Regions from separate parts of the Allobosea sp. NPDC055332 genome, predicted to be linked through region 2. Evidence: predicted binding sites of a transcription regulator. Region 2 holds the regulator's gene; the other holds the start of a gene.
The links. Region 2 encodes LexA, which represses DNA repair genes until DNA is damaged. Its sites were predicted from a motif close to TGTTCNNNNTGTGTTCNG; they were not measured.
Positions count from the first base shown of each region.

Region 1: the regulator LexA is predicted to act here: its motif matches at 2,136-2,153, upstream of ACWIGM_RS17885 (2'-5' RNA ligase family protein).

Region 1 covers NZ_JBSHMO010000003.1:333,340-347,602, forward strand. The annotation lists gene pobA (4-hydroxybenzoate 3-monooxygenase) at 1-1,099, opposite strand, end outside; gene ACWIGM_RS17880 (helix-turn-helix domain-containing protein) at 1,225-2,100, shown strand; gene ACWIGM_RS17885 (2'-5' RNA ligase family protein) at 2,227-2,799, shown strand; gene ACWIGM_RS17890 (phosphoribosyltransferase family protein) at 2,815-3,396, opposite strand; gene ACWIGM_RS17895 (ArsC family reductase) at 3,598-3,948, shown strand; gene tgt (tRNA guanosine(34) transglycosylase Tgt) at 4,088-5,212, shown strand; gene ACWIGM_RS17905 (hypothetical protein) at 5,209-6,003, shown strand; gene ACWIGM_RS17910 (nuclear transport factor 2 family protein) at 6,061-6,516, shown strand; gene ACWIGM_RS17915 (DMT family transporter) at 6,538-7,458, opposite strand; gene eno (phosphopyruvate hydratase) at 7,548-8,831, opposite strand; gene queF (preQ(1) synthase) at 8,990-9,445, shown strand; gene ACWIGM_RS17930 (MFS transporter) at 9,505-10,725, opposite strand; gene kdsA (3-deoxy-8-phosphooctulonate synthase) at 10,718-11,587, opposite strand; gene ACWIGM_RS17940 (DoxX family protein) at 11,627-12,031, opposite strand; gene ACWIGM_RS17945 (multicopper oxidase family protein) at 12,036-13,481, opposite strand; tRNA gene ACWIGM_RS17950 (tRNA-Leu) at 13,648-13,732, shown strand; gene tig (trigger factor) at 13,819-14,263, shown strand, end outside.
Region 2 covers NZ_JBSHMO010000003.1:681,943-696,205, forward strand. The annotation lists gene ACWIGM_RS19550 (MFS transporter) at 1-1,160, shown strand, start outside; gene ACWIGM_RS19555 (aldo/keto reductase) at 1,195-2,229, shown strand; gene ACWIGM_RS19560 (YciI family protein) at 2,452-2,817, shown strand; gene ACWIGM_RS19565 (RNA polymerase sigma factor) at 2,820-4,082, shown strand; gene ACWIGM_RS19570 (DUF899 domain-containing protein) at 4,285-5,061, shown strand; gene ACWIGM_RS19575 (SRPBCC family protein) at 5,180-5,731, shown strand; gene ACWIGM_RS19580 (DUF1579 domain-containing protein) at 5,785-6,321, shown strand; gene ACWIGM_RS19585 (anthranilate synthase component II) at 6,456-7,073, shown strand; gene trpD (anthranilate phosphoribosyltransferase) at 7,088-8,101, shown strand; gene trpC (indole-3-glycerol phosphate synthase TrpC) at 8,110-8,922, shown strand; gene moaC (cyclic pyranopterin monophosphate synthase MoaC) at 8,919-9,407, shown strand; gene ACWIGM_RS19605 (molybdopterin molybdotransferase MoeA) at 9,404-10,615, shown strand; gene lexA (transcriptional repressor LexA) at 10,719-11,456, shown strand; gene ACWIGM_RS19615 (ComEC/Rec2 family competence protein) at 11,450-13,723, opposite strand; gene gltX (glutamate--tRNA ligase) at 13,894-14,263, shown strand, end outside.

The DNA of each region.
Region 1 (14,263 bases), 350 kb from region 2:
ATTCGGCGCGCCTGATGCGCTGGTCGAAGGCGCTCGCCTCCGGGAAAAGGTGGAGCAGGTTGGTCATCGACCAGGAGAAGCGCACCGCCTTCCAGACGCGCGCCAGCGCCTTCGCCGAATAGGCGTCGAGTCCGGCATCCGAGCGCTCGGCATAGTGCTCGCGCAGCGCCTCGAACAGGTAATGCACGTCGCTGGCGGCGAGATTCAGCCCCTTGGCGCCGGTCGGCGGCACGATGTGGCCGGCATCGCCCGCGAGGAAGAGCCGGCCGAAGCGTAAGGGTTCGGCGACGAAGCTGCGCAGTGGCGCGATGCTCTTCTCCAGCGAGGGCCCCGGCGTCACTGCCGCCGCGACCTCCTCGGGGACACGCCGGCGCAACTCATCGAAGAAGCGCTCGTCCGACCAGGCCTCGACCTTATCGTCGAGCGCGACCTGGACATAGTAGCGGCTGCGGGTCTGCGAGCGCATCGAGCACAGCGCGAAGCCGAAGGGCGAGCTGGCATAGACCAGCTCATGCGCAGCCGGCGGCTGGTCGACCAGCAGGCCGAGCCAGCCGAAGGGATAGACGCGTTCGAAGGTCTCGATCGCACCTGACGGCACCGAGGCGCGGCAGGTGCCGTGGAAGCCGTCGCAGCCGGCGATGAAGTCGCAGGCGATCTCGCGCCGCTTGCCCTCGACGATGAAGCTGACGCGGGGCGATGTACCGTCGAAATCATGGAGCTGGACGTCCGCGGCCTCGTAGAACGTCGTCGTGCCGGCCGCCTGCCTTGCCTCCATCAGGTCCTGCGTCACCTCGGTCTGGCCGTAGACCGTCACCTGCTGGCCGGTCAGGCCCTTGAGGTCGACGCGCTGCAGGCGCCCTTCGAAAGCGAGCGAGAAACCGTCATGCGGCAGGCCTTCCTCGGCGAGGCGCTGGCCGACGCCGGCTTCATGCAGCAGGTCGACCGTGCCCTGTTCGAGCACGCCGGCACGGATGCGCGAGAGCACATAGTCGGCGCTCTTGCGTTCGAGGATGACATTGTCGATGCCCTGGCGGGTCAGCAACTGGCCGAGCAGCAGGCCTGACGGCCCGGCTCCGACGATCACGACCTGGGTGCGCATCGCGTCCTCCCGTAACTTAACGGGCTCAGGGCCCGGTACTTTCACGCGAATCTGCCATTGCGAGCGCTTGACCGGAATGGAGCTTTCACCCAACCTCTTGGACAAAACGAATATCGGATTGTGCGATGACGCTCGCCTCGGTGCCCGCCTACTGGCTCTATGACGAGCCACGCGAGCAGCGTTTCCCCGATCCGCTGCATATCGAGCGGATCAGCGCCCGCAGCGCCCCGCGCGACTGGCGGATCGAGCCGCACCGCCACCAGGACATGGCGCAGTTCTTCCTCATCGCCTCGGGCGGCGGGCTGGTGCGGGTCGACGGCGCGGAGCACCGGCTCATACCCGGCACGGTCCTGCTGCTGCCGCCACTGGCGATCCACGAATTCCGCTTCGAGCCGGACACCGAGGGCTTCGTCGCCAGCGTCGCGACCTCGACCCTGACGCCGCTGGTCGAGGCTGAGCCGGCGCTTGGCGCCGTGCTCGGCGAGGCCTTCGTCGGTCGGCGAGGGGCGGGCGACGCCGGCATTGCCGAGTTGGCGATGACGATGGAGGCGGCGCTCACCGAGTTCGGCCGTAATCGCGGCAGCCGCGAGCTCGCGCTCTCCGCCCATGCGCGGCTGATCGCGATCTGGTTCACCCGCGCGGCGCGCTCGCATGCGGTGGCGGCCAGCGGCGCCAACGACGCGCGTGCCGTCCTGGTCCGGCGCTTCATCGAGCGGGTCGAGAGCCATTTCCAAATGCATGAGCCGCTCGATGCCTATGCGCGCGATCTTGGCGTCACCGGCCCGCATCTGACCCGTGTCTGCCGCGAGCTCCTCGGCCATTCCGCCATGCGGGTGATCCAGGGGCGGCTGATGATCGAAGCGCGGCGGGACCTAGTCTACACCCGCTCGCCAGTCTCGCAGATCGCCTTCCGGCTCGGCTTCTCCGACGCGGCCTATTTCTCCCGCTTCTTCGCGGCGCGGGCGGGGATGTCGCCTTCGGAGTACCGGGCGGCCGGGTGAGGGCGGGTGTGCTCGTCGAATGCCGAACTTGCTAATGTTCTCATTTTGTTCTAGATACTGAAGATGGGAAAGCCGTCTCCAGATCAACCAAATCTGTTCGGTTGGGATCCCCGGTATGGGATCGCGGTGGACCGTGACTGGTCGAAAACCCTAATTGCACCGGGCTGGGTCAGATACTTCTTCGCGGTGGTGCCGCCGCCGGAGCACGCCGCGGCTATCCATGCTTTCGCGCATGGTCTGCGCAGATCGCACGGCTTGCGCGGGTGGCCGATCGGACCGGAACGCTATCACCTCACTTTGGGTGGCATCGAGCGTTACGGCGGGGCCACTGATGAGGAGATCGCGACCTTGGAGAGGATCGCCGCATCCATGGTCGCGTCGAGCTTCTCTGTCGCCTTCGACCATGTCGCGGGGTATGGCGGCCCGGGCGATCGGCAGGCCATCTTTCTGGAGACGAGCGAGACGTTCTCGATCCTCGATAGGCTTCAGAGGAGGCTATGTCGCGAGATGCGGGCGAGAGGCTTTCGGATGCCATCCAAATTCGGACCACACGTGACGCTGCTCTACGACGAATGCCCGTTCGACAAGCCAATAATCCCACCTGAGAGCTTTCCAGTCCGGGAGTTCGTGCTCATCCGAAGCGTCCATGGCGCGAGCCGCCACGACCATCTCGCCCGCTGGCCGCTCGGTGGCTGTTGATCGCGCCGACTTTACCTAGGCGCCATCGCTCTCCGGCGCCGTTCGCGGGACTGTGCGAAGCACCTCCGTGGTGATGCCGGCTTGGGTAAGCCGCTCGCGGCCGCCCATCCCCTCGATGTCGAAGACGAAGAGCGCCGTATCGCAATGGCCGCCGAGCCGGCGGATCAGCCGCGCCGTCGCCAGCGCCGTGCCGCCCGAAATCAGGCAATCGTCGACGATGGCGACATGGCGGCCCGCCAGCCGGGCGCCTTTCGAGATCACGACGCCTTCGCCGAGTTCGTAGTTCGCGATGATGCTGCGCATCACCTCGTTGCGCAGCGAATCGACCTTGCGGATGTCGATGAAGCCGAGGCCGTTGCGGTAGGCCAGCGCCCCGGCAAGGCCGAGCCCGCCGATGTCGAGGCCGGCAAGCACCTCGATCCTGGCGGGGATCCGCGACCCGAGAGCATCGATGATGGGGCGTGTCCGGTTCGCTTCGCTGGTCGCGATCGAGAGGTCGGGAAAATCCACTCCGGCAGCCGGATGATTCTTCCAGGAGCGGAACGGAATATCGAGGTCGTCGTCGCGCTTCGCGACCTGTTGCAGCTGATCGATCATGATACGTCCATGCGATTCCCTGCTCGCCCGATACGCGCCATCGTTGCCGATCGGATGACGGAACGCGAGAGATGGCTGACTGTCCGCGCTGTTCGCTCACCCGCGCTCCTGCCGCGCCGGCCCTTTGTGGCAGGCCTGCTTGATCTCGCACGGCCGCCATGCCACCCCGCGCCGACGGCACTCAAGCGATCGGTCGGGACGATGGTCACGCTCTACGGCATCAAGAACTGCGACACGATGAAGAAGGCCTGGAGCTGGCTCGACGCGCACAAGATCCCTTACGCCTTCCACGACTATCGCGTCGCCGGCATCGACAAGGCCCGGCTCGAGGGCTGGTGCCGCGAGCTCGGCTGGGAGAAAGTGCTCAATAAGGGAAGCACCACCTTCCGCGAGCTGCCGGAGGCCGACAGGCAGGGCCTCGACGAGAAGAAGGCGATCGCGCTGATGCTGGCGCAGCCGACCATGATAAAGCGCCCGGTGCTCGATCTCGGCGACCGCCGCATCCTCGCCTTCAAGCCGGATGTCTACGAGGCGGCCTTCGCCAAGCGCTAGACGTCATTGCGAGCGTAGCGAAGCAATCCAGAAGGTCTCGCTTCACGCTGCCTGGATTGCTTCGTCGCTGCGCTCCTCGCAATGACGGTAAGCGATCCAGCCCTTCCACAGAACGCTGTGCTGGGTTAGGCCGGCGGCCATGACGACGGAATTCAGCTTCCATCTCCTCGGCCGTGACGGCGCTGCCCGCACCGGCGAGGTCCGCATGCCGCGCGGCGTGATCCGCACGCCCGCCTTCATGCCGGTCGGCACGGCCGCGACGGTCAAGGGCATGTATCCCGAGCAGGTCAAGGCGCTCGGCGCCGATGTCGTGCTCGGCAACACCTATCATCTGATGCTGCGGCCGGGCGCCGAGCGCGTTGCCAGGCTCGGCGGCCTGCACAAGTTCATGAACTGGCCGCACCCAATTCTGACCGATTCCGGTGGCTTCCAGGTGATGTCGCTCGCCAATCTGCGCAAGCTGACCGAGGAGGGCGTCACCTTCCAGTCGCATATCGACGGCTCCAAGCATGTGTTGACGCCGGAACGCTCGGTCGAGATCCAGAATCTGCTCGGCTCCGACATCGTCATGCAGCTCGATGAGTGTGTCTCGCTGCCCTGCGAGGACAAGGTCGCGCAAAAGGCGATGCATCTGTCGCTGCGTTGGGCCGAGCGCTGCAAGAAGGCCTTTGGCGATCCGGCGGGGAGGGCGTTGTTCGGCATTGTCCAGGGTGGCGCCGTGCCGTCCCTGCGCGTCGAGAGCGCCCGCGAGCTCGCCGCCATGGACCTCAAGGGCTACGCCATCGGCGGCCTCGCGGTCGGCGAGCCGCAGGACGTGATGCTGGCGATGATCGAGACGGTCGAACCGCATCTGCCGCAGGAGAAGCCGCGCTATCTGATGGGCGTCGGCACGCCCGACGACATCGTCGAGGCGGTCAAGCGCGGCGTCGACATGTTCGACTGCGTGATGCCGACTAGGGCCGGCCGCCACGGCCAGATCTTTACCCGCTTCGGCCGGATGAACCTGAAGAACGCCAAGCACGCCGAGGATGCCAGGCCGATCGACCCGCAATCCTCCTGCCCGGCGGCGAATACCTATTCGCGCGCCTATCTGCACCACCTGGTCAAGGCCGAGGAGATGCTCGGCAAGATGCTGCTGACCTGGGTCAACCTCGCCTACTATCAGGAGCTGATGGCCGGTCTGCGCGCCGCCATCGCTGCTGGCCGCCTGGAAGACTTCATCGCCGAAACCAAGGAAGGCTGGGCGAGGGGCGAGCCGGCGTGATCGATCCCGGGCTCGGCCTGCTGCTCATGAAGATGGCGGTCGCGGCCGCCATTGTCGTCGGCTGCTCGCTGCTGGCCGAGCGATCCGGACCGCTGCTTGCGGCAATGATCGCGACGCTGCCGATCTCGGCCGGGCCGGTCTACGTATTCCTAGCGCTCGACCACGACGCGGCCTTCATCTCGGCCGGCGCGCTCGGCAGCATGAACTCCAACCTCGCCAATGCCGGGCTCTCGCTGGTCTACGTCCTGCTGGCACAGCGCTTCGGCACGCTCGCCAGCCTTGGCGCGGGGCTCGCGACCTGGTTTGCGGTCATTCTTGCTCTGCGGGTGCTGGAGCCGTCCGTTGCCGTCGCGATCGTTCTGACGGTCGTGATCTACCTCGGCCTGCACCGTCTGTTCCGGCCTTATCTCGGGGTGCGTCCCAAAGCGCCGCCGGGCCGGCCCTGGTTCGTGATCCCCCTGCGGGCCGCTGCGGTAGCGACACTGGCCGGCGTCGTCAGCACGATCAGCAGCCATGTCGGCGCGGGCTGGTCCGGCGTGCTCGCCGCGTTCCCGATTGTGCTCTCCAGCCTGATTGCGATCCTGCAGCCGCGCATCGGCGGTCCGGCGACTGCCGCCGTGATTGCCAATAGCGCGCTCGGCCTGCTGGGGTTCGGCCTAGCGCTGGCGCTCGTTCACCTGACCGCCGTACCTCTTGGCTCCTGGGCGGCGCTGGGCCTTGGCCTGCTAGTCTGCATCCTCTGGAATCTCGGCCTGATGTCACTGGCGCGACGCCGGCGTGCGGCACGATGAGATCCGGCTGCGCGGGTTGAGCCGGCGCTCGGCCCTTGAAACGAGGAGCTCCGCCCGATGTATCACAGGATCGTGCAGGCGCGGGTGCGTGCGCTCTTCGACGCGGTGAACAGGGGCGATGCGGAGCCGGTGATCGCTGCCTTCGCGCAAACCTTCGAGCATCGCTTCCTCGGCGACGACCACGCGCTCGGTGGCTCGCGAACCTCGCTTGCCGGCGTGCGCGACTGGTATGGGCGGCTCTACCGGCTGCTGCCTGACATCCGCTTCGATCTGGAGCGGATCGATGTCGCTGGGCCGCCCTGGAACACGGTGGTGATCGTCGATTGGCGCGAAACCAACAGCGGCACCGACGGCGTGCGCACCTTCAATCGTGGACACCATGTCCTGTACCTCGCCTGGGGGCGAGCCACGCGGCTGTTGATCTGTCCCGATACGACACTGCTCGCGGCAACGCTCGACCGACTTTTCGCGGCCGGCAACCTGGAGGCACATGCGCCGCCGATCACTGGATGATCGCGGCGAGAGCCTGAAGCTCTAGCGCGCCGCCGCGCGGCGCCATGAGGCGACAAACAGCCCGGCGATGATCAGCGCGATGCCGCCGATCTGCAGCCCGCTCGGGATTTCGCCGAGTACGGGGATGGCGAGCAGCGTGCCGACGACCGGGATCATCGGTGGGAAGCGCCCGGCGACCGAGGGGCCGAGCACCGGCGTCGACCAGCTCCAGATCCACAGGCCGACAATGACGTTGAGCACGCCCTGATTGATCGCGTGCGCCAGCAGAACCCACCAGGGTGCGACGTCGAAGGCGCGGAAATAGAAGGCGAAGTAGATCGGCAGATAGACCATCGACAGTACGGACACGACCGCCGTCGCCTTGAGTGCGTCGACCCGCCAGAGCTGGATCAACAGCGGGTAGCCGCCCCAGACCAGGCCGACGCCGAGGAAGCAAAGGTCACCGAAGACGATACTAGGGTTGGAATGCGTCGTGCCGGCGATGCCGAGGCAAGCGAGGCCGACCAGCACTGCCGCGACGCCGAGCACGAGCTGCCGGGTCAGGATCGCGCCGAACAGGACGACGCTGCCGACGATGCCGATCACCGTGACGGTGCCGGGGCCGATCACAGCGCCATGCGCCGCTGGGGCATAGGTCAGCCCGGTCATGAGCAGGAAGCTCATCGGGAAGCCGCTCATCACCGCCAGAACGAGGCCGCGCTTCCAGCCGAGACCGGCGCAGTCGCGCAGGCCCCCGGCCAACATGAAGCTCGGCAGCAGCAGGAAGCCGGCGGTGACGAAGCGCAGCGCCAGCATGTCGTGCGAGGAGAGGCCGTTCAGCACGGCGTGCCGGCTGACGACGAAATTGGCCCCGAAGATCACCATCGCTAGAGCCATGCCGGCAAAGGCGAGTTGCCGGCGCCGGCGCAGCCGCTGGTCCGATAGGGGCACGGATTGATGCATGCTCCAGCCTAGTTCGAGGCCGGAGCATGCAGTTAGTGGCGCAGGCGCATGGCGCTGCCGCGCTCGTGGCTATTGCAGCGCAATAAACGTCAGGCGAGGGCCTTCAGCACCGAGCGGCCGGCATAGACAGCCTGCACGCCAAGCTCTTCCTCGATGCGCAGCAGCTGGTTGTACTTCGCCGTACGGTCGGAGCGGGCGAGCGAGCCGGTCTTGATCTGCCCGCAATTGGTTGCGACGGCGAGGTCGGCGATGGTCGCGTCCTCGGTCTCGCCCGAGCGATGCGACATCACCGCGGTGTAGCCGGCGCGCTGGGCCATCTCGACGGCGGCGAGCGTCTCGGTCAGCGTGCCGATCTGGTTGACCTTGACCAGGATCGAGTTCGCCGTCTTCGCCTTGATGCCCTGCGACAGGCGCGTGACGTTGGTGACGAAGAGGTCGTCGCCGACCAGCTGGCACCTGTTGCCGACGAGATCGGTCAGTGCCTTCCAGCCCTCCCAGTCGTCTTCGGCCATGCCGTCCTCGATCGAGACGATCGGATAGCCGGCGACCAGCTTGGCGAGGTATTTGGCCTGCGCCTTCGGGTCGCGGGTTTTGCGTTCGCCTTCATAGACATAAGAGCCGTCCTTGAAGAACTCGGTCGCAGCGCAGTCGAGCGCCAGCGCGACGTCTTCGCCGGGCTTGTAGCCGGCCTTCTCGACCGCCTGCATGACGAAGTCGAGCGCCGCTTCGGCCGACTTGATGTTGGGGGCAAAGCCGCCCTCGTCGCCGACATTGGTGTTGTGGCCGGCGTCGTGGAGGGCCTTCTTCAGCGTGTGGAAGATTTCGGCACCCATCCGCAGCCCCTCGGCGAAGGAGGGCGCGCCGATCGGCATCACCATGAATTCCTGGAAATCGATCGGGTTGTCGGCATGGGCACCGCCGTTGACGATGTTCATCATCGGCACCGGCAGGACACGGGCCGAGGTTCCACCGACATAGCGATAGAGCGGCAGGCCCGAAGCGTCGGCCGCTGCCTTCGCCACGGCGAGCGAGACGCCCAGAATGGCGTTGGCGCCGAGCTTGCTCTTGTTCGGCGTGCCGTCGAGCTCGATCATTGCCTGGTCGATCGCGGTCTGGTCCTCGGCGTCCATCGCGACCAGCGCCTCGGCGATCGCGACGTTGACGGCCTCGACCGCCTTCAGCACGCTTTTGCCGAGATAGCGGCTCTTGTCGCTGTCGCGCAGCTCGACCGCCTCATGCGCGCCGGTCGAGGCACCCGACGGCACGGCGGCGCGGCCCATCGAGCCGTCTTCGAGCACGACATCGACCTCGACCGTCGGGTTGCCGCGGGAATCGAGGATCTGGCGGCCGATGATGTCGATGATCGCGGTCATGGCAGGCTCCGGAGCTGAGGTGGGCAAGGGATGCCGCGCTTCTAGACAAGACAGGCGGCGACGGGAAGGGGCGGTGGCGTTTATCCGGGGCCGGCATTAAAAGCCGCGGCAACTCCAGCGCCTGTCATCGATGGGCGCCACCTGTTCAGGATGCTGCCATGACCATCGACGCCTCCACCCTTCAGCTCGGCAAGGCGAGCGAATTGCCGCGTTCGCCAGAGGAAGCCCGTCTCGACCGCGTGCCGAACCCGCATGCCGGCACCGACTATCTCGCCCGCTTCACCTGCCCGGAATTCACCTCGATCTGCCCGGTCACCGGCCAGCCTGATTTCGGCATCCTGGTGATCGACTATCTGCCGGGCGACTGGCTGGTCGAATCGAAGTCGCTCAAGCTCTATCTCGGCGCATTCCGCAATCACGGTGCCTTCCACGAGGATTGCACTGTCGGCATCGGCAAGACGCTGGTCGAGCTGCTCGAGCCGAAATGGTTCCGCATCGGCGGCTACTGGTACCCGCGCGGCGGCATCCCGATCGACGTGTTCTTCCAGACCGGCGAGCCGCCCAAGGGGCTCTGGCTGCCTGACCAGGGCGTCGCGCCCTATCGCGGGCGCTGAAGAGCTTGCCGCCGAAAAGTGCGAAGCGGTTTTCGGACTACGGCACGCTCAAGAGCAACTCACGTTCTGCTGCCGGAAAGCGGCAGGATGCGCGGCGCCAGCACGCCGAGCACTGCGATGCCGGCGGCGAAGATCAGGATCGCCCCGCTGGTGCCGAATAGGTGCAGGGCGGTGCCCATCAGCACCGGCCCGAGCGCGTGGCCGCAGAACAGGGCGCAGGCGAACAGCGCCACTGCCGAGCCGCGGGCGGTCGGGGCGAGCTCGGTCGCCTGCGCCTGGAAGGTGCCGTGCATCAGGAAGAAGCCGAAGCCGCTCAGCGTGAAGATCGCGATCGCGCTCCACCAGGGCAGGAAGGCGAGCGAGAACAGCGCGTAGGCGAAGCCCATCACGATGCCGCCCGACGTGGTCATCCGGGTCGGCCCGAGCCGCTCGACCAGGATACGGGTGAGAACGCCGTAGATGATGCCGCCCAATCCGGTACCCGCGATGACGAGGCCCGCCTGTGACGGGCCGACATCGGCGCGCTCGTGCAGGATCGCGGCGATATAGGGCGGCATGCCGAAGATCAGGCTGCCCTCGACGACGACGAGTCCGTAGAGCAGCTTCGAGCGTGGATTGGCGAAGACGGCGGCATAGCTGGTCAGAGCGGTCTTGAAGCTGAGCGGCGCCCGCAATGCATTCGGCCGGGGCTTCAGTACCAGAACGACCAGCAGCCCGGCGATTCCCGCGACCGCGCCCGCCATCACGAAGACGTAGCGCCAGCCGAGATGCTCGGCGATCAGTCCCGAGCAGGCGGCGCCGACCATCTGCCCGACGATCATCAGCACGAGGAAGCGGCCGAGCATGATCTGCCGTTCGGCCATGGGCGCGCGGTCGCCGATCGCTGCCATCGCGACAGGAATGACGCCGCCCGCGGCGACGCCGGCGATCGTGCGGACCGCTGTCAGCATCTCGAAAGAGCCAGCGAAGCCGGCGGCGAGCGAGAGCAGGGCGAGTGCGCCGAGGCAGACCGCAATCGTTCTGAGCTTGCCGATCGAATCCGCGATCGGGCCGAGAAAGGGCTGGCCAACCGCATAGGCGAAGGAGAAGGCCGTCGCGACCGCGGCGATCTGGGCGATGCTGCGCGTGAACTCCACCGCCAGCGTCGGCACCAGCGGGTCGAGCAAACGCATGGTGAAGGTCGAGGCGAAGCCACACGCCCCGAGCACCAGGATGAGCGACTTCAGCGAACCTTGCTGGGGCGCGGCGGGAGGAACTGCCGTGGCGGGCGTCTCAGACATATGCCAGCGTAGAATGCGCCTTGCGCTTGGCAAGCCGGTCGAACTCTTGCAGCTCTGCGATCAGCGCATGGAAGTCGCGCAGCGGCACCATGTTCGGCCCGTCCGAGGGAGCGTTGTCGGGATCGGGGTGCGTCTCGATGAAGACGCCCGCGACGCCGACGGCGACCGCAGCGCGCGCCAGAACCGGCACGAATTCGCGCTGGCCGCCGCTGGAGGCGCCCTTACCGCCGGGCTGCTGCACCGAGTGGGTCGCGTCGAAGATCACGGGGGCGCCGATCTCCGCCATGATCGGCAGGGCGCGCATGTCGGTGACCTGCGTGTTGTAGCCGAAGGAGACGCCGCGCTCGGTCAGCATCACATTGGGGTTGCCGCTCTCGGTCACCTTGGCGGCGACATTGACCATGTCCCAAGGCGCCAGGAACTGGCCCTTCTTGACGTTGACGACGCGGCCGGTCCTGGCGGCTGCGACGAGCAAATCGGTCTGCCGGCAGAGGAAGGCCGGGATCTGCAGCACGTCGACCACCTCGGCAACCGGGGCGCATTGGCTGGCATCGTGCACGTCGGTCAGCACGGGCAGGCCGGTACGTTCACGAATTTCAGCGAAGACGGGCAGGGCGGCTTCCAGGCCCATGCCGCGCTGGCCCTTCACGCTGGTGCGGTTGGCCTTGTCGAAGGAGGTCTTGAATACGAGGCCGATGCCGAGCTTGTCGGAGGTTTCCTTCAAGGCCAGCGCAACCTCAAGCGCGTGATCGCGGCTCTCCATCTGGCAGGGCCCGGCGATCAGGGCGAGCGGCAGCCCATTGCCGAAGCGGACGGGCTTGGCGAGGTCGGCGCCGACGGTGACGATGGCGTTGGCGGTCATGGCGGGCTCCTTGGTCTGGGTCGCGGGTTTAGAAGCCGCTCATCTGCGTGGCAAGCACCGCCATGGCCAGCCGAGGATGCCGGAAGCGTACAGCGCCGCCCAGATCAGCACCGGCTGGAGAGCCAGGCGAGGGCCGTGATACCACCAGCTGCTCGGCACACCCGGAAGGACGATACCTTCGAGCGCGTGCTTGAGATTGGCCGGGAACACGCAGAGCGCATAGAGCGCAAGGCCGATCCCTGCGGCCTTGCGCAGCCGCGGAACGAGCAGGCCGAGCGCCCCGAGGATTTCGGCGATGCCCGTCGCGATCACGGTTTCGCGCGGCGCCGGTACCCAGTCCGGCACGATCGGCAGGAAGGCTGCGGGCGAGCGCAGATGCAGCAGGCCGGCGGCGAGATAGAATGCCGCCAGCAGCCAGAGCATGGCGCGCCGCCCCACGCTCATCGCCTCATGTCACCTCGAACCAGCTCCACAGCCCGCGGTCGAAGCGCTCCAGCACGGTAGAGGAGATCAGCCAGCGCCCGGGATTGTCGGCGATGAAGGCGATATGCAGGCGCTTGCCCTCGGGGATCTGCACCGTGTCGAGGAAATACGGTTCCCAGCCATCGTCGAGCGGATGCAGCAGGCGGAAGCTGTGGCCGTGGACGTGGAGCGGCTGCAGGAAGGCAGTCTTGTTGGTGATGCCGATCACCACCGGCGCGCCGCGCTTGACGCTGAACAGCGGCTTGCCCTTGGGATCGCCCTGGCCGCCATTGACGGTCCAGGGCTTGGCGAGATCGAGCCCCGCGACGTCGAGCTTGTTCTCCGGCGTGATCTTCGCGCCGCCCTCGATGATCATCTCGCTGCGCCGGGCATCCTGGAGCCGGACTGCCGCGGGCAGCGCCGGGTTGAGCGGCATGCCGGCGATCGCAGGGCGCGCCGGCTTCGCTGAGCCTTCGCTGACGAAGCGAACGAGCGGCACGCCGGGGCCGATCAGGGCGGTGACGCTGGCTGCGGCGCCTATCGTCTCCGGCATGTCGAAGATCACATCGTAGCGGGTGCCCGGCGCGAAGGGCAGCTGGCCCCGGACCGGCTCGAAGGTCTCGGTCGGCTGGCCGTCCACAGCCGCGACGTAGGCCTTCATCTCGTCGAAGCGCAGTCGCATGATCCGGGCATTGCAGGCATTGGCCAGGCGCAGGCGGACGCGGGCGCCGGGCGGTAGCTTGACCGGCAGTGGCGGCGGCTTGCCGTTGACGGTCAGCCAGCTGCCGAGCCGGCCGGCTGCGGCGCCGTCCTGGCTGTCGGCCGCGAAGGGCAGCAGCTTCTGGTCGTCGCCGAGCAGCCAGTCGCCGATCAGGGCCGGCAGGTCGAGATCGACCGCGGGCGGCTCCTTCTCCTCGACGATCAGCAGGCCGGAAAGCCCGCGCCCGGCCGGTTCGGACGAACCGCCGACCAGCATCGGCCGATAGAGGAAGCTGCCGGAATCCGGCGGTGTCAGCCGGTACTCGAACTGCCCGCCGGGCGGCACCGGCTCCTGGCTGAAGCCGCCGACGCCGTCCATGGCGTGGTCGGCGCGCAGGCCGTGCCAGTGCAGCGAGAGCGGCTTGTCGGTGCGATTCTGCAGGTTGAGGCGCAATGTCTCGCCCTGCTTCACCTTGAGCACCGGGCCGGGCGCAACGCCGTCAAAGGTCCAGATCTCGGTCTCGGGGGCCGGCGCCGGGCGCAGGCGCAGCTTGGCGGGAGCGGCGACGAGGTTCCGTGCGTCGCCTGGCGCAGCCGCTTGCGGAGCCGCCGGTGCCTGCTGGGCCAGTGCGGACAGGGGGGTGAGCAGCGTCGCCATGCCGGCACCCTGCGCGATGACGAGGCGTCGACTGGGATGAGGGCGCGAGGCCGGCGGCGAAGCGTCTTTGCTCATGCTCGCGACATAGCCTCACCGGGTCATTCTGGCGAGCCTAAAGCCACTTGGAAGCTGCCTTCGCAGAAGTGTCGCATTTTTTTGCTGCATGACGCGCCCGAAATGGTATAGCGGCGCGGCCTACGGTGCTGCTGTCGCGAATACCGCGATGTGGCGCACCGGGTCGGCGGGCGTGGCGGAACTGGTAGACGCACTGGTTTTAGGTACCAGCGGCGAAAGTCGTGGGGGTTCGAGTCCCTCCGCCCGCACCAGGATTCGGATTTCGCGAGCGCGGCGGCGGTCACCCGGCGTCGCGCTTTGGACATTGAAGTAAAGAGCTGTTGAGCGGATCAGAACGATGAACGTGACCGAAACCCTGTCCCAGGGCCTCAAGCGCGAATTTCAGGTGGTGCTGAACGCCACCGACCTCAAGACCAGGCTGGATGACGGCCTCGCTGGTCTGCAGGGCAAGGCCCGCATCAACGGCTTCCGTCCCGGCAAGGTCCCGGTCGGCCATCTGCGCCGCCTCTATGGCCGCTCGGTCATGGCTGATGTCGTCCAGAACGCCGTCAACGAGGCGAACCAGAAGATCGTCGCCGACAACGGCCTGAAGCTCGCCTTCGAGCCGCAGATCAAGTTCCCCGAGAACAAGGACGAGATCGAGGCCGCGATGGAGGCCAAGGGCGATCTCGCCTTTACCGTCGCGCTCGAAGTGCTGCCGAAGATCGAGGTTGCCGATATCTCGGACGTCTCGCTCGAGAAGCCCGTTGCCGAGGTCCCCGAGGCGGATGTCGATGCCGCGC
Region 2 (14,263 bases):
GTGCCTTCGGCATCGGTACGACCGAATTCGTCATCATGGGCTTGTTGTTGCAGGTCGCCAGCGACCTGCAGGTCTCGGTCGCGATGACTGGCCTGCTGATCTCCGGCTACGCGCTCGGCGTCTTCGTCGGTGCGCCTGTCCTCACGCTCGCCACCCGCAAGCTGCCGCGCAAGCAGGTGCTGATCCTGCTGATGGCGATCTTCACCCTCGGCAACATCGCCTGTGCGCTCGCACCGAGCTACGGGCTGCTGATGGCGGCGCGCATCGTCACTTCGCTGGCGCACGGTACCTTCTTCGGCGTCGGCTCGGTCGTCGCGACCAGCCTCGTCCCCGAGGACAAGAAGGCCTCGGCCATCGCCGTGATGTTCACCGGCCTCACCATCGCGACCCTGCTCGGCGTCCCGGCCGGCGCCTGGCTCGGCCTGCATTTCGGCTGGCGCGCCACCTTCTGGACCATCGCCGTGATCGGCGTCGTCGCCATGCTGGTGCTCGCCCGTCTCGTCCCGGCCGACAAGGGCAAGGTCGAGGTCGCCCCGCTCCGCGAGGAACTCGCGACGCTGGCTGACCCGCAGGTGCTGCTCGGCCTCGCCATGACCGTGCTCGGCTTCGGCGGCGTCTTCGCGGTCTTCACCTATATCCAGCCGATCCTGGTCGAGATCACCGGCTTCTCGCAGGAAGCCGTCTCGCCGATCCTATTGCTCTTCGGCCTCGGCCTGATCGTCGGCAACATGCTCGGCGGCAAGCTCGCCGACCGCAACCTGCCGGTCGCGCTGCTCGCGACCACCGCGACGCTCGCCATCGTGCTCTTCGCGATGACCGCGACGCTGCGCTCGCCCATCGCTGTGACGATCTTCGTCGGCCTGATCGGCGCTGCCGCCTTCGCTACTGTCGCGCCCTTGCAGATGCGCGTGCTCGACAAGGCTGGCCCCGCCGGGCGTAATCTCGCCTCCAGCCTCAACATCGCCGCCTTCAATCTCGGCAATGCCTTCGGCGCCTGGCTCGGCGGCGTCACCATCGAGCACGGTCCAGGGCTGGCGGCCGTCACTTGGGTCGCCGCTTTGGTGCCGCTGGCGAGCCTGGTCCTGGCAGTGATCAGCCTGCGCCTCGACAGGCGCCCCCAAGCAGCGCTGCAGACCGCTCCCGCCTCCTGCCCGCAGTAAGTGTTATCAAAGACTTCGCATAAGGAACTGAACCATGGACTACAGATATCTCGGCCGTTCCGGCCTGAAGGTTCCCGCCCTCAGCTTCGGCGCCGGTACCTTCGGCGGCCAGGGCCCGCTCTTCAGCAACTGGGGCACCAGCGACGCCAAGGAAGCGACCCGCCTCGTCGACATCTGCCTCGAAGCCGGGCTCAACCTGTTCGACACCGCCGACGTCTATTCGAACGGCGCCTCCGAGGAGATCCTCGGCGCCGCGATCAAGGGCCGGCGCGACAAGGTCCTGATCTCGACCAAGCTGACCCTGCCGATGGGCGATGGCCCCAATGATGCCGGCTCCTCGCGCAGCCGATTGACCGACGGCACCGAAGCCGCGCTGCGCCGGCTCGGCAGCGATCATATCGACCTGCTGCAGCTCCATGCCTTCGACGCCTTCACCCCGATCGAGGAGGTGCTCTCGACGCTCGATGCACTGGTCCGCGCCGGCAAGATCCGTCAGGTCGGCGTCTCCAACTTCGCCGGCTGGCAGTTGATGAAGTCGCTGGCGCTTGCTGAGAAGCACGGCTTCCCGCGCTATGTCGCCCATCAGGTCTATTATTCGCTGGTCGGCCGCGACTACGAGTTCGACCTGATGCCGCTCGGCCTCGACCAGGGCGTCGGCGCCCTCGTCTGGAGCCCGCTCGGCTGGGGTCGCCTCACCGGCAAGATTCGCCGTGGCCAAGCCCTGCCCGAAGGCAGCCGTCTGCACCAGACCGCCGATTTCGGCCCCCCGGTCGACGACGAAAAGCTCTACGACATCGTCGATGTGCTCGACGCACTCGCCAAGGAAACCAGCAGGAGCGTGCCGCAGATCGCGATCAACTGGCTGCTGCAGCGTCCGACGGTCTCGTCCGTGATCATCGGCGCCCGTAACGAGCAGCAACTGCGCGACAATCTCGGCGCTGTCGGCTGGGCCCTGACGCAAGAGCAGATCGCCCGGCTCGACAAGGCGAGCGCGACGGTTCCGCCCTACCCGGCCTTCCCCTATCATCGCCAGGAGGGCTTCGCCCGGCTCAATCCTCCGGTGGTTTAGGTCTCAAGACCCTTCTTGGTCATCCCGGACGCAGCGAAGCGCAGATCCGGGATCCATGCGGGAGCCTTCCCGAAAAAGGTTCCGGAATGGGTCCCGGGTCGGGCTTCGCCCGCTCGGGACGACTTTGTCTGAAGGAGTATCGACGCAGCTTGATTTTTTTCGCGCCGCCTTGTCGGCTGCCGGCCCGGCCAAACGTCCTTGGCCTGAACCGGAGCGCCGCGCATGCACTACGCCATCCTTTGCTATCATTCCGAAGCGGTCGTGACGGCCTGGACGAAGGAGCAGAACGAGGAGGTCATGGGCCGCCTCGAAAAGATCCGCCAGCGCATTGCCAAGGAAGGCAAGCTCGGCCCTGTCGCGCGCCTGCTGCCGACCACGGCGGCGACGACCCTGCGCAAGGACCGCGACCCGCCGCTGATCATCGACGGCCCCTTCGCCGAGACCAAGGAGCAGTTCCTCGGCTTCTACATCGTCGACGTCGCCGATCTCGACGAGGCGCTCGGCATCGCACGCGAGCTCGGCGAGGCCAATCCGGGCGGGGCCTTCGAGGTCCGCCCGCTCGCCGTCTACTATCCGGCCGGAGTCTGATCATGGCCGAGATCGCCTGGATCCATGCGGCGCTGACCTCGGCGCGCCCTCAGGCGATCAGCGCCCTGCTGCGCTATTTCCGCGATCTCGACGTCGCCGAGGAGGCCTATCAGGAGGCCTGCCTCAGGGCACTGCGGACCTGGCCGCAGAACGGCCCGCCGCGCGATCCGGCCGCCTGGCTGATCTTCGTCGGCCGCAATGTCGCGCTCGACCAGGTCAGGCGGCAGAAGAAGCAGGAAGCGCTGCCGGACGAGGAGCGGCTCTCCGATCTCGGTGACGCCGAGAGCGAGGTCGCCGAGCGGCTCGATGGCGGCCATTACCGCGACGACATCCTGCGCCTGCTCTTCATCTGCTGCCATCCCGATCTGCCGGCGACGCAACAGGTGGCGCTCGCCCTGCGCATCGTCTCGGGACTCAGCGTCAAGCAGATCGCCCGCGCCTTCCTCGTCGGCGAGAGCGCGATGGAACAGCGCATCACCCGCGCCAAAGGCCGGGTCGCCGCCGCAAACGTGCCGTTCGAGACGCCCGGCCCGGTCGAGCGCAGCGAACGCCTCGCGGCAGTGGCGGCGATGCTCTACCTCGTCTTCAACGAAGGGTATTCGGCCAGCGGCGCCGAGGCCGACCGGCGACGGCCTTTCAGCGAGGAAGCGATCCGGCTGACACGGCTGCTGCTGCGCCTGTTCCAGACCGAGCCGGAGATCATGGGGCTGCTGGGCCTGATGCTGCTCCAGCACGCACGCGCCGCAGCGCGGCTCGATGCCGACGGCCAGATCGTCCTGCTCGATGATCAGGACCGTTCGCTCTGGGATCGCGAGATGATCGCCGAGGGCCTGGCGCTGGTCGACAAGGCGATGCGCCACCGCCAGCCTGGCCCCTATCAGATCCAGGCCGGGATCGCCGGCGTCCACAGCCGTGCGGCGCGGGCGGACGAGACCGACTGGGCCCAGATCGACATCCTTTACGCCACGCTGGAGCACATCCAGCCCTCGCCTGTGATCACGCTCAACCGCGCCGTCGCCATCGCCAAGCTGCGCGGGCCGGAGGCTGCGCTCGCCATGGTCGAGCCACTCGAGCAGCAGCTCTCGGGCTATTTCTACTTCTTCGGCTTCAAGGGCTGGCTGCTGATGCAGCTCGGCCGCGATCGCGAGGCGCGTACCATCTTCGACCGCGCCATCGCGCTCGCTGGCTCGGCCAGCGAAGCCGCCCATATCCGCCAGCATATCGACCGGCTGATGCGCGAGAGCGGACAGGTCGCGGCCGGCTGAGGCCGGCGACGGATCGCAGCTGATATTTTTTGTGTCGCGGTGTCGGCACCGCGCCCGCCCGTTCGTCCTTGCCTCAAAGGGGCGACGAGCGGATGGCGTCAGCCAGGCCTGGCTACAGCCGAAAACTCGTCGATGACAACAGCTTGCTTCGAAACCCTGAGTTCAAGGATCGAAAGCGGCCATTGCAGCGAGGAGACCGACCATGAAGCAGACCACCGTCAGCAAGGAAGACTGGATCGCTGCCCGTAAGGCCCTGCTCATCAAGGAGAAGGAACTGACGCGCCAGCGTGATGCGATCGCCGCCGAGCGCCGCGCTCTGCCGCGCATCCGGATCGAGAAAACCTATGTCTTCGATACGCCGACCGGGAAGCAGACGCTCGCCGAGCTCTTCCGCGGCCGCAGCCAGCTCATCGTCAAGCACTTCATGCTGGCGCCTGGCCAGATCGAAGGCTGCGTCGGCTGCTCGTTCGAGGCCGACCATGTCGATGGCGTGCTGCAGCATCTCGAACGCCACGACGTCGCCTATGTCGCCGTAGCGCGGGCGCCGCTCACAGAGATCGAGGCCTACAAGGCCCGCATGGGCTGGAACTTCCACTGGGTCTCGTCCCATGGCAGCGACTTCAACTATGATTTCGACGTCTCCTATACGCCGGAACAGCTCGCCAACGCCTTCTACAATTTTGCGACGATCGCCTCACCGCTGGAGGACCTGTCCGGCCATACCGTCTTCGAGAAGGACGCGGACGGGACGATCTACCAGACCTATTCGACCTTCGGCCGCGGCGCCGAGGAGGTGCTCGGCACCTATATGTATCTCGACCTGACGCCGAAGGGCCGCAACGAGACCGGTCCGGCCGGTAACCTGACCGACTGGGTCCGCCCGCACGACCGCTACGACACGCCCGGCAAGACCGACATGACCGGCCGCTGGCGCGAGGAGGCCACGGCATCCTGCTGTCACGCGCCCGCAGCGGGCTGATGCGCCGCGGCTGGAGCCCGAAAAATTTTCGCCCGCAGTGTCGGATCGCCGCAGGCGCCCACGTCCTTGCAGCAGACGGGCGGAACAACGGCCCGAAATGCCTGAACAGGAGTCAGCCATGCTCACCTACATCGCTATCGCCGTGCTCGCCCTCATTGCCGGCCTCCTCATTGTCGCCGCACGCAAGCCCGATGTTTTCGAGGTCAGCCGTTCCGCGACGATCCGGGCGACGCCCGAGCGCATCTTCGCCTTGCTCGCGGACTTCCAGGAATGGGGCGCCTGGTCGCCCTATGAGAAGAAGGATCCGGCGATGAAGCGCAGCTTCAAGGGCGCGACCTCCGGCGTCGGCGCCGTCTACGTCTTCGACGGCAACAAGCAGGCCGGCACCGGCGAGCTCGCTATCGTCGAAGTCCAGGCGCCGGTGAAGCTGGCCGTCACGCTCGACATGACCAAGCCGATGGCCTGCCACAACCTGATCACCTTCACGCTCGCCCCGGCTGAAGCCGGAACGCTGGTGACCTGGCGGATGGAGGGCGCCTGCCCGTTCCTCGGCAAGGTCATGGGCACGATCTTCAACATGGATCGCATGGTCGGCGACGATTTCGAGAAGGGCCTCGCCGCCCTGAAGCAGGCGACCGAGCGGCCGCAACTGGTTGCTGCCGCCGCCTGACCACGGCGCATTCGACTGTCCACCCAGAGAAGCAAAACCAAGGAGGAAGAACCATGAGCAACGCAGCAGAACTCGACAAGCCGCAGGCCGGCGACCTCTCCGGCTGCATGCCGGCCAAGCCTCAGGCGGAGCATGACTGGCTCCTCCAGCTCGTCGGCGAGTGGACCTACGAGACCGAGTGCATGATGGGTCCGGACCAGCCGCCGATGAAGTCGAATGGCACGCAGTCCTACTCGTCCATCGGCGGGCTCTGGCTCGTCGGCGACGGCACCGGCTGCATGCCGGACGGCAGCCCGGCGACGACCCGGATCACGCTCGGCTATGATCCGCTGAAGGAACGCTATGTCGGCTCCTTCATCGGCTCGATGATGGGCAATCAGTGGGTCTATACCGGCACCCGCAGTGCCGACGGCACGGTGCTGACCCTCGACACCGAAGGCCCGGACTTCACCAAGCCCGGCAAGACGGCGGCCTATCAGGACATCGTCGAGGTCAAGAGCCCGGATCATCACGTCCTGTCCTCGCGCGGCAAGGGCGAGGATGGCCAATGGGTCCAGTTCATGACGGCGCATTATCGCCGCGTGAAGTGACGCCCCGACGCCGACACGACTGAACGCCTTTCGAGGGCGCGGAGCGACCAGCTCCGCGCCCTCGTGCTTGACCCGCACGCGCGTTCGGGGGCATGTGCAGCCCTGAGAAACTGGGTGGGAACGGCCTAGACGCGATGCGCATCCTGCTGATCGACAATTACGACAGCTTCACCTGGAACCTGGTCCACCTGATCGGCGGGCTCGGGGCCAAGGTCGACGTGCGCCGCAACGACACGCTGTCGGTCGATGAGGCCCTCGCCGGCGACCATGACGCGATCGTGCTCTCGCCCGGCCCCTGCACGCCGAACGAAGCTGGCATCTGCCTCGATCTCGTGCGTGAGGGCGCAAACAGGAAACCGATCTTCGGCGTCTGCCTCGGCCTGCAGGCAATCGGCCAGGTTTTCGGCGGCGAGGTCGTGCGCGCGCCTTTGCCGATGCACGGCAAGGTCTCGACCATCACCCATCGGGCGCGTGGCCTGTTCCACGGCATCAACGGCCCGCTCGAGGCGACGCGCTATCACTCGCTCGTCATCCGCAGGGAAAGCTGCCCGGCCGAGCTCTCGATCGAAGCCGAAGCCGGCGACGGCATGATCATGGCGCTGTCGCATCGCGATCTGCCGGTGCATGGCGTGCAGTTCCACCCCGAGAGCATCGCCTCGGAGCACGGGGCGACGATCCTGCGCAATTTCCTCGATCTCGCCGAGCGATGGTCGCACCAGACCAACAAAGCCGCCCTTTCCGCGACAGCCTGATCGATCGAGTTCCCATGGACGACTTCAAACCCTTCATCGCCAAGGTCGCGACCGGCGCCTCGCTGTCGCGCGAGGAAGCCCGCGACGCCTTCGAGGCCATGCTCTCCGGCGAGGTCACCAATGCGCAGGCTGCCGCCTTCCTGATGGCGCTGCGCGTGCGCGGCGAGACCACCGAGGAGATCGCCGGCGCGGTCACCGCCATGCGCGCGCGCATGCTTACCGTCGAAGCCCCGGCCGATGCCATCGACATCGTCGGCACCGGTGGCGATGCCTCAGGCTCCTACAATGTCTCGACGCTGGCCTCGATCATCGTCGCGGCCTGCGGCGTGCCCGTCGCCAAGCACGGCAACCGCGCCGCCTCCTCGCGCTCCGGCGCCGCCGACGTGCTGACCGCGCTTGGCGTCAAGGTCGGGCTGGAGCCGGCCGGCACCGAGCGTTGCATCGCCGAGGCCGGCGTCGGCTTCATGTTCGCGCCGACCCATCATGCCTCGATGCGCCATGTCGGACCGGTACGCACCGAGCTCGGCACCCGCACCATCTTCAACCTGGTCGGACCGCTTTCGAACCCGGCTGGCGTCAAGAAGCAGCTGATCGGCGCCTTCTCCGAGACCTGGCTGGAGCCGATGGTCAAGGTGCTGCAATCGCTCGGCTCGAAGACGGTCTGGGCCGTGCACGGCTCCGACGGCCTCGACGAGATCACCACCACCGGCCCGACCCGCGTCGTCGCGCTGAAGGACGGCAAGATCGAGACCTTCAATATCGCGCCAGAGGACGTCGGCATCGCCCGCGCCAGGCCCGAGGATTTGCGCGGCGGCGAGCCGGCGCAAAACGCGCAGGCACTGCAGGATGTGCTCGGCGGGGCGAAGAGCGCCTTCCGCGACATCGCCGCCTTCAACGCCGCCGCCGCGCTCGTCGTCGCCGGCAAGGCCGCCGCGCTCAATGACGGACTGGCGCAAGCCTATGCGGTGCTGGACAATGGCAAGGCCAAGGCGGCGCTCGCGACCCTGGTCGCCAGCTCCAATGCGTGAGGCTGCCCATGTCCGATATCCTCAGGCGGATCGAAGCCTATAAGCGCGAGGAGATCGCGGCTGCCCGCGCCGCGGTGCCGCAGGCCGAGATTGAGAAGCGCGCCACGGCGATGCCGGCGCCGCGCGACTTCATCGGCGCGCTCGAAGCCAAGCACCGCGCCGGCGGCCCGGCCCTGATCGCCGAGATCAAGAAGGCCTCGCCGTCCAAGGGCCTGATCCGCGCCGATTTCGACCCGCCGGCGCTGGCCAAGGCCTATGCCGAAGGCGGCGCCGCTTGCCTCTCGGTGCTGACCGACACGCCCTCCTTCCAGGGGCAGCCGGAGTATCTTGCGCAGGCCCGCACTGCCTCCGGCCTGCCGGGCCTGCGCAAGGACTTCATGTTCGAGCCCTACCAGGTCTTCGAAGCCAGGAGCTGGGGCGCCGATTGCATCCTGATCATCATGGCCTCGCTCGACGATGCCGCGGCGCACGAACTCATCGCTACCGCCAAGGCGCTCGGCATGGCCGCGCTCGCCGAGGTCCATGACGAGGCCGAGCTGGAGCGCGCGCTGCCCCTCGACACCAGGCTGGTCGGCATCAACAACCGCGACCTGCGCTCTTTCGAGCTCAACCTCGCTGTCACCGAACGGCTGGCGCCACGCGTGCCGAAGGACCGCCTGCTCGTCGGCGAGAGCGGCATCTTCACTCATGCCGACATCGCCCGCCTGCAGGCTTGCGGCGTCAATACCTTCCTCGTCGGCGAGAGCCTGATGCGCCAGGCGGACGTGGCGGCCGCGACGCGCGAGCTTCTGACGGGCAAGACGGCCGAGGCCGCCGCGTGAGCCGCCTCACCCATCTCGACCAGAAGGGCGAGGCCCATATGGTCGATGTCGGCGGCAAGGCCGAGACCATCCGGATAGCCGTCGCCGAAGGCCATGTGGTGATGCAAGCCGAGACGCTGACGATCGTCCGCGACGGCGAGGCGAAGAAAGGCGACGTGCTCGGCACCGCCCGCCTCGCCGGCATCATGGCCGCCAAGCGCGCCCATGAGCTGATCCCGCTCTGCCACCCGTTGTTGCTCTCGAAGATCGCCGTGGACCTTACGATCGACGAGACACTGCCGGGCGTGCGCGTGCGCGCCGAGGTCAAGCTCACCGGCAAGACCGGCGTCGAGATGGAGGCGCTGACCGCCGTCAGCGTCGCCTGCCTCACCGTCTACGACATGGTGAAGGCGGTTGATCGCGCCATGCATATCGAAGGCATCCGTCTCGTGCATAAATCCGGCGGCAAGTCCGGAACCTACGAGCTCGCAGGGCCATCGGCATGAGCCTCACCCCCGTTCCCGTCGCGCTGAAAGCACTGCTCGACAGCGTGCCCGGCCCGACACAAGCCGAGACGCTGCCGCTGGCGCAGTGCGCCGGCCGCGTGCTGGTTGAAGACGTCGCCGCGCTCAGGACCCAGCCGCCTTTCGCCAATTCGGCCATGGACGGCTACGCCGTACGCGTCGAGGATTTGGCGCGCGGCGCCCAGCTCCGCGTTGTCGGCGAGTCCGCCGCTGGTCGCCGCTTTTCCGGCAAAGTTTCGCTTGGCGAGGCAGTACGGATTTTTACCGGAGCACCATTGCCTGAAGGCGCGGATACGATCCTGATCCAGGAGCATGCCGAAGGCGTCGGCAGCCCGGTGATCCGCGTCACCAAACCTGCCGATCAGGGCCAGTTCGTCCGCCTGGCGGGACTCGACTTCAGAACCGGTGAGATCTTGCTGAAAGCCGGCCGCCGGCTCGACAGCGCAGCGCTTGGTCTCGCCGCTGCCGCAGGGCATCCGACGCTTTCGGTCCGCCGCAAGCCGCGGGTCGCGATCCTCGCCACTGGCGACGAGCTCGTCCTGCCGGGCGAACCCGTCGGGCCCGACCAGATCGTCGCCTCGAACAGCTTCGCCCTTGCCGCTCTGGTCGAGCAGGCCGGCGGCACGGCGCTCGACCTCGGCATCGCCCGCGACGATCATCCCGATCTCGCCGCCAAGATCGAGGCAGCACGCGAAGCCGGTGCCGACGTCCTGATCACCCTCGGCGGCGCCTCGGTCGGCGAGCACGACCTCGTCCAGGCGGCGCTGAAGGCGCAGGGCATGGAACTTGGGTTCTGGAAGATCGCGATGCGCCCCGGCAAACCGATGATGATGGGGCGGCTCGGGCCCATGGTCGCGCTCGGCCTGCCCGGCAACCCGGTCTCCTCGATCGTCTGCGGGCACCTCTTCGCGATGCCGCTGGTCGAGGCCCTGCTCGGCATCGACGATCCCGAGCGCGATCGTAGCGAGCCGGCCATCCTCGCCAGCGACCTGCCGGCCAATGACGAACGCCAGGACTATCTGCGCGCCACTATTGAGCTGGTTGACGGCGAGCGGCGCGTTCGGCCCTTCGCCAAGCAAGATTCCTCGATGCTGGCGAACCTGTCACGGGCCGAGGCGCTGGTGATCCGCCCGGCTTTCGCCGAGCCAGCCAAGGCGGGCGATCCCTGCCGCATCATCCGGCTGCGCTGATCCGTTCACCTTGCGGCAGGATGCGCCTTGCGGAACACAAGGCGAACGAGTATGGTGTTCGTGCTTTGTTTCGATTCTAGCCCGAGAGGCGGACGGCGCGATCATGCTGACACGCAAACAGTTCGAACTGCTTCGCTTCATCCATGAACGCCTGCGCGAATCCGGCGTACCGCCCTCGTTCGACGAAATGAAGGACGCGCTCGACCTGCGCTCCAAATCCGGCATCCACCGCTTGATCATGGCGCTGGAGGAACGCGGCTTCATTCGCCGGCTTCCGAACCGGGCGCGCGCCCTCGAAGTCATCAAGATGCCTGACGGGATCGGCGGACCGCAGGCGCAGCGTGGCCGCTTCAGCCCCTCGGTCGTTCAGGGCGGGCTCGGCCAGACCCCGCCTGCCCCGGCACCGGCCGCCAACCTGACGAAGCCGCGGCCGCCAGCCGCCGAGGAGAGCGGGCGTTCCACCGTCTCGATCCCGGTCATGGGCCGTATCGCCGCCGGTACGCCGATCTCGGCGATCCAGGATCGCAGCCACAGCGTCTCGATGCCGGCCGACATGCTCGGTGGCGGCGAGCATTACGCCCTCGAGGTCCGCGGCGACTCGATGATCGAGGCCGGCATCCTCGACGGCGACACCGTCGTCATCCGCAAGCAGGACACCGCCAATACCGGCGACATCATCGTCGCCTTGATCGACGACGAGGAGGCGACGCTGAAGCGCTTGCGCAAGCGCGGCTCCTCGATCGCGCTCGAGGCCGCCAACCCGGCCTATGAGACACGCGTGCTCGGGCCCGACCGGGTCAAGATCCAGGGCCGGCTCGTCAATCTGATGCGGCGCTACTGAAGCATGTCCGGATCCTGCGCCGGCTCCGTAGTTGCCGGCGTTGGAGCAGGAGCAGGAGCAGGAGCAGCCTCGGGCGCCGGCCTCGGTTCCGGTCGCGCCCTGGTCCAGGGACGAAGATGCGTGACCTCGTCGGCCGTATAGGCGCGCCAGCCCTCACGGGCCGCGTGATAGGCGGTCGCGCCGTCACGGATGAGCGCGCTGCGATCGATCAGGCGGGCGGCGCAAGGTGCCGTCCAATAGAGCGAGGTCACCACAAGATCGGCGCGCTGGCAGTCCTCGACCAGGGCGATGCGATCGCGCGTATAGGCGACGCTGCGACCATCCGGCAGGCGGATGACGCAGCCGCGCGCGTCGCAGGCGGCGCCGTTGCGGAGCGCCGCATCATCGGGCGAGCGTGAATCGCCGTCGGCATGCAGCCATTGCGTCAGCACGAAACGGCTCGGCTTGCCGGCCAGCACCATCTTCCCATCCGGCCCGCGGACCAATACGCCCGAGCCGTCGCGCTCGATCATGATGTCCGGTCGCGACGGAGCCGAGGCCAGTGCGAGCCCACCGACCAGAGGCACCGCAGCAAGGAAACGTAGCGCCGTCGTCCACAAGGTCAGCCAGAGCAGCGACAGCGAGAACAGGATCAGGGCGAGCGAGCCGAACGCCGGCAGCACGACGGTCGAGCGGTCGATGCCAGCCACCCAATGAGCAAGCTGGAGCACGAGGCCGGAGGCCCAGCCCATCAGCGCCCAGGCCGGCCAGTCCAGCCCGAACGGATAGGCGAGCACGCCGAAGACAGCGGCCGGCATCACGATCAGCGAGACGAAAGGCAGCGCCAATGCATTGCCGAGCAGGCCGAACGGATTGAAAGTCTGGAAATGATAGACGCCATAGGGCGCCGTCGCCGCGGTCGCGACCATGGTCGTGGACAGGATGCCGACGGCCGAAAGCCAGAGCGGCCGCAGCGGCCAGGGCCAGGAGGTTGCGGCCGCATCGGGCGGACGCTCCTGCCAGCGCTCGGCGAAGGCGATCAGCGCCGTCACCGCCCCGAACGACATCTGGAAGCTCGGGCCGAGCAGCGCTTCCGGCTCGCGCAGCAGCACGATGATCGCGGACAGGGCAAGATTGCGCATGCTGAGCGCCGGCCGGTCGACCAGGATCGCGCCCAGCATCACCAGCGTCATGATCAGCGAGCGCACGGTCGCGACCTCGGCGCCGGAGAAGACGCAATAACCGGTGGCGCCGAGCATGGCCGCCAGCGCCGCGAGCTTCTTCACCGGCCAGTGAAGCGCCGCCGTCTGCGACAGGGCCAGCAGCGCCCGCACCAGCCAGAAGATCGTGCCGGCAGCGAGCACCATGTGCAGGCCTGAGATCGAGACGATATGGTAGATGCCGGCGGCGCGCAGGTCGTTGTTGGTCTCTTCGCTGATCAGCCCGCGCTTGCCGGTGACGAGCGCCGCCGCCATCGCTCCCGCCTGCCCGCCGCCGCTGCTCGCGATACGCTCGGTCAATGCATTGCGGGCCTGGTCGATCGCGACCGCCAATGCGAGCCGGCGCGGCATCGGAACCGGCGCCGGTACGAGCGTGATCTTGCCTGCGATGTTGCCGACGGCACCGATGCCCTGGAAGAAGGCGTCGCGAGCAAAATCATAGCCGCCGGGGCGCGCCGGGCCGGGCGGCGGCAAAAGGCGCGCCGTCGCGCTGATATGGTCGCCGGGCTTCAAGGTCGTCACCGGCGTGGTGACGCGCACCCGCCGCGGCCGCTGCGCAGCCTCCACCCCAGGCAAGTCCGTGACCTGGATGACGATCCGCACACCCTTCTCGCGCTGCTCCAGCGTCTCGACGAAGCCGGTGAGCTTGCCGACATGGTTGCGAGCAAGCGCAGGCGCCGCCATGCCTGCCGTTCTGAAGGTCGCAGCCGCGAAACCGGCAAAGGCTGCGGCGGCCGCGATGCAGACAGCCATGACGGCACGACGCTGGCGTGTCAGCAGCGCGGCGAGCCCGCACAACACCATCCCGGCAAGGGGTGCGGCCAGTCCCGGCTCGCGATCGGCCAGGAAATAGAGCAGCACGCCGGCGCCCATGCAGACCGGCAGCCAGTTGAACAGGCGGCGGCGCTCGGCCTCGGTTTCGAGGGCCCGGCGGACGCGGCCGCCCCAATCATGCAGCACAAGGGATGCGGGCCACGGGAAACCGGCGAAGCGCCGCAAGCGCGCCGGCAAGGCCAGCTCGCCGGCTCGCACCCTGCTACGGCGCTCTTCTGGCCCGTAGGAGAGCATTCGTCCCCCCGTCGCGGCCGCGCGGCGATCACGCCCCCTCCCCGTCGGGGGCACTTAACGGCAGCCGGCAAGGCATGTTACAGCGGCGGCGCCGGATGTCAGCCCCGGCCGAGGCCCGTATCGAAGTCGCCCTCGTCTTTTGCTTACCTGTTCCGCCGGAGCCTCCCTTCATGAGTGACACGGTCGTCACGCGCTTCGCGCCGTCGCCAACCGGATTCCTGCACATCGGCGGTGCCCGCACCGCACTGTTCAACTGGCTCTATGCCCGCCGCCACGGCGGCAAGATGCTGCTGCGCATCGAGGACACCGACCGCGAACGCTCGACCGAGGGCGCCATCGCCGCGATCCTCGACGGCCTGGCCTGGCTCGGCCTCGATTGGGACGGGCAGACCGTCTACCAGTTCCAGCGCGCCGCCCGCCATCGCGAGATCGCCGAGCAGATGCTGGCCGCCGGCAAGGCGTATTACTGCTATGCGACGCCGCAGGAGCTCGAGGAGATGCGCGAGAAGGCGCGCGCCGAAGGCAAGCCGCTGCGCTATG